Regions from separate parts of the Stenotrophomonas sp. YJH_SMC_127 genome, predicted to be linked through region 1. Evidence: riboswitches for the same ligand, from Rfam matches in the RefSeq annotation. Region 1 holds a riboswitch; the other holds the start of a gene.
The links. Region 1 has a riboswitch for glycine ahead of gcvP (aminomethyl-transferring glycine dehydrogenase). Riboswitches for the same ligand answer to the same signal wherever they lie in the genome.
Positions count from the first base shown of each region.

Region 2: linked by a shared signal. The riboswitch ahead of AC5QAB_RS20315 (trimeric intracellular cation channel family protein) and the one ahead of gcvP (aminomethyl-transferring glycine dehydrogenase) in region 1 are both predicted to bind glycine.

Region 1 covers NZ_JCAFVO010000001.1:489,647-494,324, forward strand. The annotation lists gene AC5QAB_RS02260 (multidrug effflux MFS transporter) at 1-719, opposite strand, end outside; glycine riboswitch at 1,019-1,121, shown strand; gene gcvP (aminomethyl-transferring glycine dehydrogenase) at 1,184-4,051, shown strand; gene AC5QAB_RS02270 (VOC family protein) at 4,143-4,553, opposite strand; gene AC5QAB_RS02275 (amino acid permease) at 4,657-4,678, opposite strand, start outside.
Region 2 covers NZ_JCAFVO010000014.1:49,445-54,122, forward strand. The annotation lists gene AC5QAB_RS20295 (DNA alkylation repair protein) at 1-104, shown strand, start outside; gene AC5QAB_RS20300 (DUF6616 family protein) at 153-491, shown strand; gene AC5QAB_RS20305 (hypothetical protein) at 582-839, shown strand; gene AC5QAB_RS20310 (3-deoxy-7-phosphoheptulonate synthase) at 1,134-2,207, shown strand; gene AC5QAB_RS20315 (trimeric intracellular cation channel family protein) at 2,470-3,087, opposite strand; glycine riboswitch at 3,170-3,275, opposite strand; glycine riboswitch at 3,289-3,378, opposite strand; gene AC5QAB_RS20320 (GIY-YIG nuclease family protein) at 3,419-3,694, shown strand; gene AC5QAB_RS20325 (nuclear transport factor 2 family protein) at 3,839-4,270, shown strand; gene AC5QAB_RS20330 (hypothetical protein) at 4,274-4,678, shown strand, end outside.

The DNA of each region.
Region 1 (4,678 bases):
ACCGGTGCCGAGGAGATGTACAGGAAGATGCCACCGAAACCGATGCTGCCGGCCAGCGCCAGGCGCAGGAAGCGCGGATTGAAACCGATGCGCACGTAATCACGCATCAGCACCCGCGGCGACAACGGAACGCGCGCTTCGAGCGGATGGGTCTCCGGCAGGTAGCGGGCGGTGGCCGCCAGCAGAACCAGTGCGAACACCACCAGGAACCAGAAGATCAGCGGCCAGCCAGCACCGCTGAGCAGGATCCAGCCACCGATGATCGGCGCGATCGCCGGGGCGATGCCGAACAGCATCGACACCTGGCTCATCAGCCGCTGCGCGTCGTGACCGTGGTACAGGTCGCGGATCACCGCGCGGCCGACGATCATGCCGACGCCTGCGGACAGGCCCTGCAGGGCGCGGAACCCCAGCAGCGTGGTCAGATCGGTGGACAGCGCACAGCCGACCGAGGCGCCGACGAACACCACCAGGCCGCCAAGAATCACCCGCTTGCGGCCCCAGGCATCGGACAGCGGGCCGTGTGCCAGGCTCATCAGGCCGTAGAACAGCAGGTACACGCTGATGGTCTGCTGCACCGCCACCTCGTCCACCGCCAGGCGCTGGGCCAGCTGCGGGAACGCTGGGAAGATGGTGTCGATCGAGAACGGACCGAACATGGCCAGGCCGGCGAGCAGCAGGGCCATGCGGCGGGTGGAAGGAGCAACAGCGGCGGTCATGGAGAAGGCGTCCGGCAGGGCCATGCGCGGCACGCACGGCGGGCGCCAGTCCCCTGCAGCAGGGACGGCGCCAGATGAATTCGGGTATCCGCCCATCATAGGTGGGGATTGCGCCTGATGCCATGCAGCAGTGCACAAAACGCACGGGCGGGCCATCGGCCATTCAGGCGCCGCGGCCGGGCCCGCAGGCGGCTGGCGCGCCCGCAACGGGCTATAATCGGCGGGCAACACGGTGGGAGAAGCGGAACACCGCTGCCGAAGGCGCAACGCCCGTAATCGCTCAGGCCCGATACCACCCGTAACACAACTCTGGAGAGACCGGTTCGATCCGGCGCCGAAGGGGCACGAAGCCGCGGTTTTCCGCGCTTCCAAACTCTCAGGCAAAAGGACAGAGGGGCGCCCCGCAGACCGCCGACCGGCGGCTTGTGCCCGTGCGTGTGCCCTTTCCTGACGGATCCTTCGCCATGTCCCAGAACACCCCTTCCCTGCGTGAGCTCGAGCACCACAATGCGTTCGTCGAGCGCCACATCGGCCCCAACGATGCCGAGATCGCGCAGATGCTCGACGTCGTCGGCCACGCGTCGCTGGATGCGATGACCGATGCCATCGTACCGGCCAAGATCAAGTCGCCGGCGCCGCTGGCACTGCCGGAATCGATGACCGAAGTGCAGGCACTGGCGAAGATCCGTGCGATCGCCGACAAGAACACCGTGCTGCGCAGCTTCATCGGCCAGGGCTACTACGGTACCCACACGCCGAACGTGATCCTGCGCAACATCCTGGAAAACCCGGCCTGGTACACCGCCTACACCCCGTACCAGGCCGAGATCTCGCAGGGCCGCATGGAAGCGCTGATCAACTTCCAGACCCTGTGCGCCGACCTCACCGGCATGGAAATCGCCAACGCCTCGCTGCTGGACGAAGCCACCGCCGCAGCTGAAGCGATGACCCTGGCCAAGCGTTCGGCCAAGTCGAAGTCGGACACCTTCTTCGTGCACGACGCCGTGCACCCGCAGACCCTGGAACTGCTGCGTACCCGCGCCGAGCCCATGGGCATCGTGCTGCGCGTCGGCACCCCGGCCGAGGCACTGGAAGCAGAAGCCTTCGGCCTGCTGCTGCAGTACCCGGACACCTTCGGCCAGATCGGCGACTACAAGGCGCTGGTCGAGGCCGTGCACGCGCGCGGCGGCCTGGTGGCCGTGGCCACCGACCTGCTGGCGCTGACCCTGCTGGCCGCCCCGGGCGAATGGGGTGCGGACATCGTGGTCGGCAACAGCCAGCGTTTCGGCGTGCCGTTCGGCTTCGGCGGCCCGCACGCCGCATTCATGGCCTGCCGCGACGCCTACAAGCGCTCGATGCCGGGCCGCCTGATCGGCGTCTCGGTCGATGCCCAGGGCAACCCGGCCTACCGCCTGACCCTGCAGACCCGCGAGCAGCACATCCGCCGCGAGAAGGCCACCTCCAACATCTGTACCGCACAGGTGCTGCTGGCGGTGATGGCCTCGATGTATGCCGTGTACCACGGCCCGGAAGGCCTGACCCGCATCGCCCGGCGTACCCACCGCCTGGCCTCGATCCTGGCCGCCGCGCTGCGCGAGGCCGGCGTGCAGGTCGGTGGCGACTTCTTCGATACGCTGCACATCACCGGCGTGCATGCCGATGAGATCCACGCCAAGGCACGCGCCGCCGGTTACAACCTGCGCGCGATCGACAGCGACTCGGTCGGCATCAGCCTGGACGAGACCGCCACCCGCGGCGACGTGGTCGCGCTGGCCGCCGTGTTCGGCGCGCAGGCCGACATCGATGCGCTGGATGCCAGCACCGCCGACGCACTGCCGGCCGGCCTGCTGCGCCAGTCCGCGTTCCTGACCCATCCGGTGTTCAACACCCACCACAGCGAGCACGAACTGCTGCGCTACCTGCGCTCGCTGGCCGACAAGGACCTGGCGATGGACCGCACGATGATCCCGCTGGGCTCGTGCACCATGAAGCTCAACGCCACCGCCGAGATGATCCCGGTGACCTGGCCGGAGTTCTCGCAGATCCACCCGCTGGTGCCGGCCGACCAGGCGCTGGGCTACAAGGAACTCATCGACACGCTGGAAGCGATGCTGGTGGAATGCACCGGCTATGACGCGGTCAGCCTGCAGCCGAACTCCGGCGCGCAGGGCGAGTACGCCGGCCTGCTGGCGATCCGCGCCTACCACCGCTCGCGCGGCGAAGGCCACCGCGACATCTGCCTGATCCCGGATTCGGCGCACGGCACCAACCCGGCCTCGGCGCAGATGTGCGGCATGAAGGTGGTGGTGACCAAGACCGATGCCAACGGCAACGTCGACGTCGAGGACATCCGCCTCAACGCCGAGAAGTACAGCGACCGCCTGGCCGCGATCATGATGACCTACCCGTCCACGCACGGCGTGTTCGAGGAAGAGGTGGTGGAGATCTGCGAGATCATCCACAAGCACGGCGGCCAGGTGTACACCGACGGTGCCAACATGAATGCCCTGGTCGGCGTGGCCAAGCCGGGCAAGTGGGGCTCGGACGTTTCGCACCTGAATCTGCACAAGACCTTCTGCATCCCGCACGGCGGTGGCGGCCCGGGCGTCGGCCCGTGCGCGGTCAAGGAGCACCTGGCCCCGTTCCTGCCGGGCAAGCTGGGTGACAACGGCCCGGTCGGCATGGTCAGCGCGGCCAGCTTCGGCAGCGCCTCGATCCTGCCGATCAGCTGGATGTACATCGCAATGATGGGCCGCGACGGCCTGCGCAAGGCCACCCAGGTCGCGCAGCTCAACGCCAACTACATCGCCAAGCGCCTGGCCCCGCACTTCAAGACCCTGTACACCGGCCGCAACGGCCTGGTGGCGCACGAGTGCATCCTGGACGTGCGCCCGCTGGAGAAGACCAGCGGCATCGGTGCCGAGGACGTGGCCAAGCGCCTGATCGACTTCGGCTTCCATGCTCCGACCCTGAGCTTCCCGGTTGCCGGCACGCTGATGGTGGAGCCGACCGAAAGCGAATCGCTGCACGAACTGGATCGCTTCATCAACGCGATGATCCAGATCCGCGAGGAGATCACCGCGATCGAAGACGGCCGCCTGGACCGCGAGGACAACCCGCTGAAGAACGCGCCGCACACTGCCACCGCAGTGACCGCCAGCGAGTGGACCCACGCCTACCCGCGTGAACTGGCCGCCTTCCCGCTGGCCAGCCTGAAGCAGAGCAAATACTGGCCGCCGGTGGCGCGTGTCGACAATGTGTACGGCGACAAGAACGTGATGTGCGCCTGCATCCCGGTCGATGCCTACAAGGATGATGAAGTCGAGGCGTGATTCCTCACTGCATCGGTAAAGAAAACGGCCCGCGCAAGCGGGCCGTTTTCATGGGGCGTGTGGACCAAGGCCCACACCCACAAGCATCCGATCAAGGGTCCGGCATCTGCCCCAGGCTCAACTGCCACGACACGCCAAAGCGGTCCTGCACCCAGCCGTAGCGATTGCTGAAGTCATAGTCGCCCACCGGCATCAACCAATGGCCGCCCTCACCCAGCACGCGTGCCGCGCGCTCGAACTGCTCGGCACCGGAACACTCGACGAACAGCGAGATCGACGGCGAGAAGGTGAAATCGTGCACGTCCAGGCTGTCGAAGCACAGGTAGTGGGTGCCACCGAGCAGGAAGATGGCCTGGCGGACCTGCCCCGGCACGCCGGCGCCGGCCCCCTCGGGATGGCGTTGCAGGGCCAGCAGCCGGAAATCGGCAAAGGCTTCGGCGTACAGGGCCAGCGCGGCCTCGGCCTGGCCGGTGAACATCAGGAAGGGACGGCTGCGCAGCATGCGGTACTCCTGGTCGACGGGCCGATGACGGCCCACGCGATCAGGATGGCACGGCAGATGTGCAGCCCCCGTGGTAGTGCCGGCCGCCGGCCGGCAGCTTCAATCACGCCTGGCGCATGCGCCGC
Region 2 (4,678 bases), on a different contig from region 1:
CACAGCCGCAGTGGCTGCGTGCGCTGTGCGCGCGCTGGCAACAGCAGCACCCTGGTGATGCCAATGCCTACATCCGCAAACGCGCCATGCGCTCGCTCCGGTAGTGCCGGCCGCTGGCCGGCAACCCCCCAAACCTTCAAGGAAGAAGCAGCATGTCGCACACCTTCATCGAGCTCTACACCGCCACCCCCGCCTGGACCACGCTCCAGCCCGAGCAGCGGAATGCCTTCTTCGCCCGTATCGGTGCAGGCATGCAGCAGTTCGATCCAGTCCGCATCACACTGCTGGCGATGGGCCGCATTGCCAGGGGCGTACAGCACGGCAGCGATGAGCAGTTCTATGCGGTCTGGCGCTGTGCAAGCCGCGCGGACGCCGACGCGCTGGTGGCCGGCATTGCCGCCACCGGTTGGCATCAGTACTTCGCCACCATCAACGCCGTCGGCGCAGACGATGGGATGGGGCAGCACCTTGCCGACCTGGCCGCCTTGTAGCAGCGTCTCCGGACGCGCATGGCACATGCGCCTGTCACCCGGACGCGGTAAACAGGACATTGCCCATGTCCATCCGCAGGGAAGTTGATCATGCAGAGCACGCTCCAGGTCACGCTGTTCGGCCCGCTTGGCGACAGCCCGGCATTGCAGTTGCCGGGGCGGGAAGGGCCGTCGGTGGCCATCCCGGAGGCGGCCCTGCGGCGGTTGGTCTCCGACCTCTACACCACCCGTTCCCTGCTCAATCCCGAGCAGCTGGACGAGGCCAGGCAGGAGCTGGACCGCGTGCTGGAGCGCTGGGCCGACATCCACGAAGGCCTGTTGCTGGACGTGGAAGTGCATGGCAAATGAGCGGCTTTGCGTGGCTGCTGCCGCGTGGGCAGCGCCGGCGCGCGCCTCGCTGAACCGCACCCGCGGTTGCGGATGAAACATTTTGCACTGCGCAAAAGCTGTGCTATCAATACACCCCATGAACGCAGCCGCCACCCGCTTTTACTGGTATTACTTTCCGAAGCCACTGGCGGAGGAAGGACTGCGCTCACCCTGAAGAAAGCTTCAGACGCATTCCCGAAAGCCGCCAGCGAACCTGGCGGCTTTTTTCATGCCGCCACGCTGGGGACCCCAACGTTCCGGAGATCTCCTGCAATGCCCCCGCACACCGACGACCTGCGCATCCGCACCATCGAACCGCTGACACCGCCTGCCCAGCTGCTGGCGATGCTGCCCTGTGACGATGAAGCCTCCGACACCGTCAGCGCCTCGCGCGCGGCCCTGCACCAGATCCTGCACGGCCGTGACGACCGCCTGGCAGTGGTGGTGGGCCCGTGCTCGATCCACGACCCGAAGGCCGCCATCGAATACGCCCAGCGCCTGAAGCCGCTGCGCGACGCGCTGGCCGGCGAACTGGAAATCGTCATGCGCGTGTACTTCGAGAAGCCGCGCACCACGGTGGGCTGGAAGGGCCTGATCAACGACCCGGACCTGGACGGCAGCTTCAGGATCGACAAGGGCCTGCGCATTGCCCGCGGCCTGCTGCGCGACATCAACAAGCTCGGCCTGCCGGCCGGTGTCGAATTCCTCGATGTGATCTCGCCGCAGTACATCGCCGACCTGGTGGCGTGGGGCGCGATCGGCGCGCGTACGACCGAAAGCCAGGTGCATCGTGAGCTGGCCTCGGGGCTGTCGTGCCCGGTCGGCTTCAAGAACGGCACCGATGGCAACGTGAAGATCGCCGCTGACGCGGTGGGTGCGGCGTCCAATCCGCATCACTTCCTGTCGGTCACCAAGCAGGGCGGCACCGCCATCGTGTCGACCACCGGCAATCCGGATTGCCATGTGATCCTGCGTGGCGGCAAGCAGCCGAACTACGACGCCGGCAGCGTCGCCGACGCCTGCCAGGTGCTGGCCAAGGCCAAGCTGCCGACGCGCCTGATGATCGACGCCAGCCACGCCAACAGCCTGAAAAACCCCGAGAACCAGCCGAAGGTGATCGAGGACATCGCTGTTCAGCTGGAAGACGGCGAACAGCGCATCGTTGGCGTGATGATCGAGAGCCATCTGGTCGGTGGCCGCCAGGAACTGGTGGAAGGCCAGCCGCTGGTCTACGGGCAGAGCATCACCGATGGCTGCATCGACTGGGACACCACCGTGACGGTGCTGGAGCGTCTGGCTGCGGCCGTGCGCGCCCGTCGCGACGTGAAGGTGTCCGAAGCAGCCTGATCGAAGCCGCCTGAGTGCGGCACGTGTGTGGATGGCGGCCAGCGCCTGCGGGGGTGCGGCCGCGATCAGGGCCGGTCGGAGTTGGAGGCCGGCCCATCTGCACCGGCGATGCGCCTGGCGCTGCGCATGAGCGACAGCGCCAGGTACATCGCCGGGGTGGTGATACCGCTTCCTGTAGCGTCGAGCCATGCCCGACCTGCGCGCGAAGCGCGTTGGTTTCCTGCAAAGAGCAGTCGAGCATGGCTCGACTTTACGAAGAGGCTCAATGCACTTCGTCGTGGTAGACGAACTTCGGCATTTCCCAGCGGTAGTGGATCGCCAGCAGGCGCAATGCGAAGCCGCCGCCAAGGCAGCACAGGATTGCGGTGGCATCGGCCACGCCCCAGTGCAGCAGCAACAGATAGGCCGCGCCGGTCAGCAGCGCGATGATCGCGTACAGCTCCTTCTGGAAGATGAGTGGCACCTCGTTGCAGAGGATGTCGCGCAGCACCCCGCCGAACGCGCCGGTCAGCATGCCGGCGATCAGCACGATCGGCATTGCATGGCCGGCTTCGCGCGCGATCGAGCAGCCGATCAGGGTGAAGGCGATCAGGCCCAGGCCATCGAGCACCAGGAAGGTGCGGCGGAAGTGGTGCATCCAGCGCGCCACCCAGGTGGCGATCAGCGCCGCGCACACGGTGAAGCCCAGGTACTCGGGGTGCTTCACCCAGCCCAGCGGGTAGTGGCCGAGCAGGATGTCGCGCAGTGAACCACCCCCGAGGGCCGTGACGCAGGCGATCATGACCACGCCGAACAGGTCCATGCGGCGGCGGCCGGCGGACAGTGCGCCGGTCATGGCTTCGGCGGAAATGGCGATCAGGTAGATGATGGACAGCAGCATGGGGCAGGCTCCGGGCGCGGTGGGGCCGGCCATGCGCGACCACCGCCACTGCCTGCGCAATGACGGGATGACGATGACCGGTGCCGCTCCCGCTGTCCTTTTGCCTGAGAGTTCAGCGGCATGGGCCGCGTGCCCCTTCGGCGGATCGTCCCGGGCATGCCCGGTGACCTCTCTCCAGCTCGGCGAGTCGAATGCATGGTTGGTGGGATTCCAGCCCACCGGCCTGAGCGATCATGGGAGCCTGCGCCTTCGGCGGGCGCCAGCGCGGCGCCTCTCTCCTGCATTCGGGCGCCAGTATATCCGCTGCAGTGCAGCACGGCATAATCCAGGCATGGCCCCGTCCGTCCGCCCGTGGTTCCTGTACCTGCTCGAATGCCGCGATGGCAGCTATTACGCCGGCATCAGCACCGATGTGGAGGCGCGTTTCGCCGCCCACCAGGCCGGCAAGGGCGCGCGCTACACCCGGGCCCGGCCGCCGCTGCGCGTGCTGGCCGTGCGCGAATACCCGGACCGGGCCGCCGCCTCGCGGGCCGAGTGGCAACTCAAGCAGCAGCCCCGCGAACGCAAGCTGGCCTGGCTGCAGGCAACGGATCCTGCGCTTCTGTAGAGCCGAGCCCACGCTCGGCTGTTGTTCCGTCTGCCCGATGCGGGAGCCGAGCATGGGCTCGGCTCTACAGTAGATCCACGTCATGCGTGGATGGGCCATTCGGCCCATGCGATGATCGCCCCGCGCCCAGAGCCGGAGACCCGGATGTCCACGATTGCCCTGCTGTTCGCGCTTTCCGCAGCAACGAGCCCTGCCGCCGACGCCGCCACGATCGCGGCCATCGAAGCCACCTGCCACGACTACGTCGATGGCCAGCTGGAGGCCGACCCGCAGCGCGTCGCCCGTTCCCTGCATCCGGACCTGGCCAAGCGCGCTGTGCTCGGCGATACACCCGACGAGCGCCTGGGCCTGCGCCGGATGTCGAAGGAAGAGCTGGTCTCGTTGACGAAACAGGGCGCGCTGAAGACCCCGAAGGATCAATGGGATCGCCGCTGCACGGTGCTGGACGTGACCGGCAACGCGGCCTCGGTGCGGCTGGAAACCCCGTGGTTCGTCGACTACTTCCACATGGGGCGTTTCGACCAGCGCTGGGTCATCGTCAACGCACTGTGGTACCCGAAACCGAAGGCGCACTGAGCGATGCGTGCCGCCGGCAACGCATGGATCTCCGTCGTCGTGCTGGTCGCCAGCATCGCGCTGCTGCCTGGCCTGCTGTATCTGCTCGGGCTGGCATTGGTGGACGGTCGGCCGAAGCCGGCCGACCGCGCGCCCAGTGGCGTGGCTGCGTGCAGCGGTGAGCCACGGGCGGGATACCAGCCGATGAACCCCTGGCGCTTCACCGCCCAGTTCTTCGACAAGGACGGGATGAAGAACAAGGTGCCTGAAGTGGAGCGGGAGGCCTTCTGGATTGCCCGGCGCCACCTGTGGCGGCAACCCCAGCGCGGCATGCTGCGCTGGCATCTCGGCAGTACCGCACTGACGATCTGGATCACCCGGCATTGGAGTACCGCGCAGATTGCCGACACCGCGAGGAAGGAGGACTTC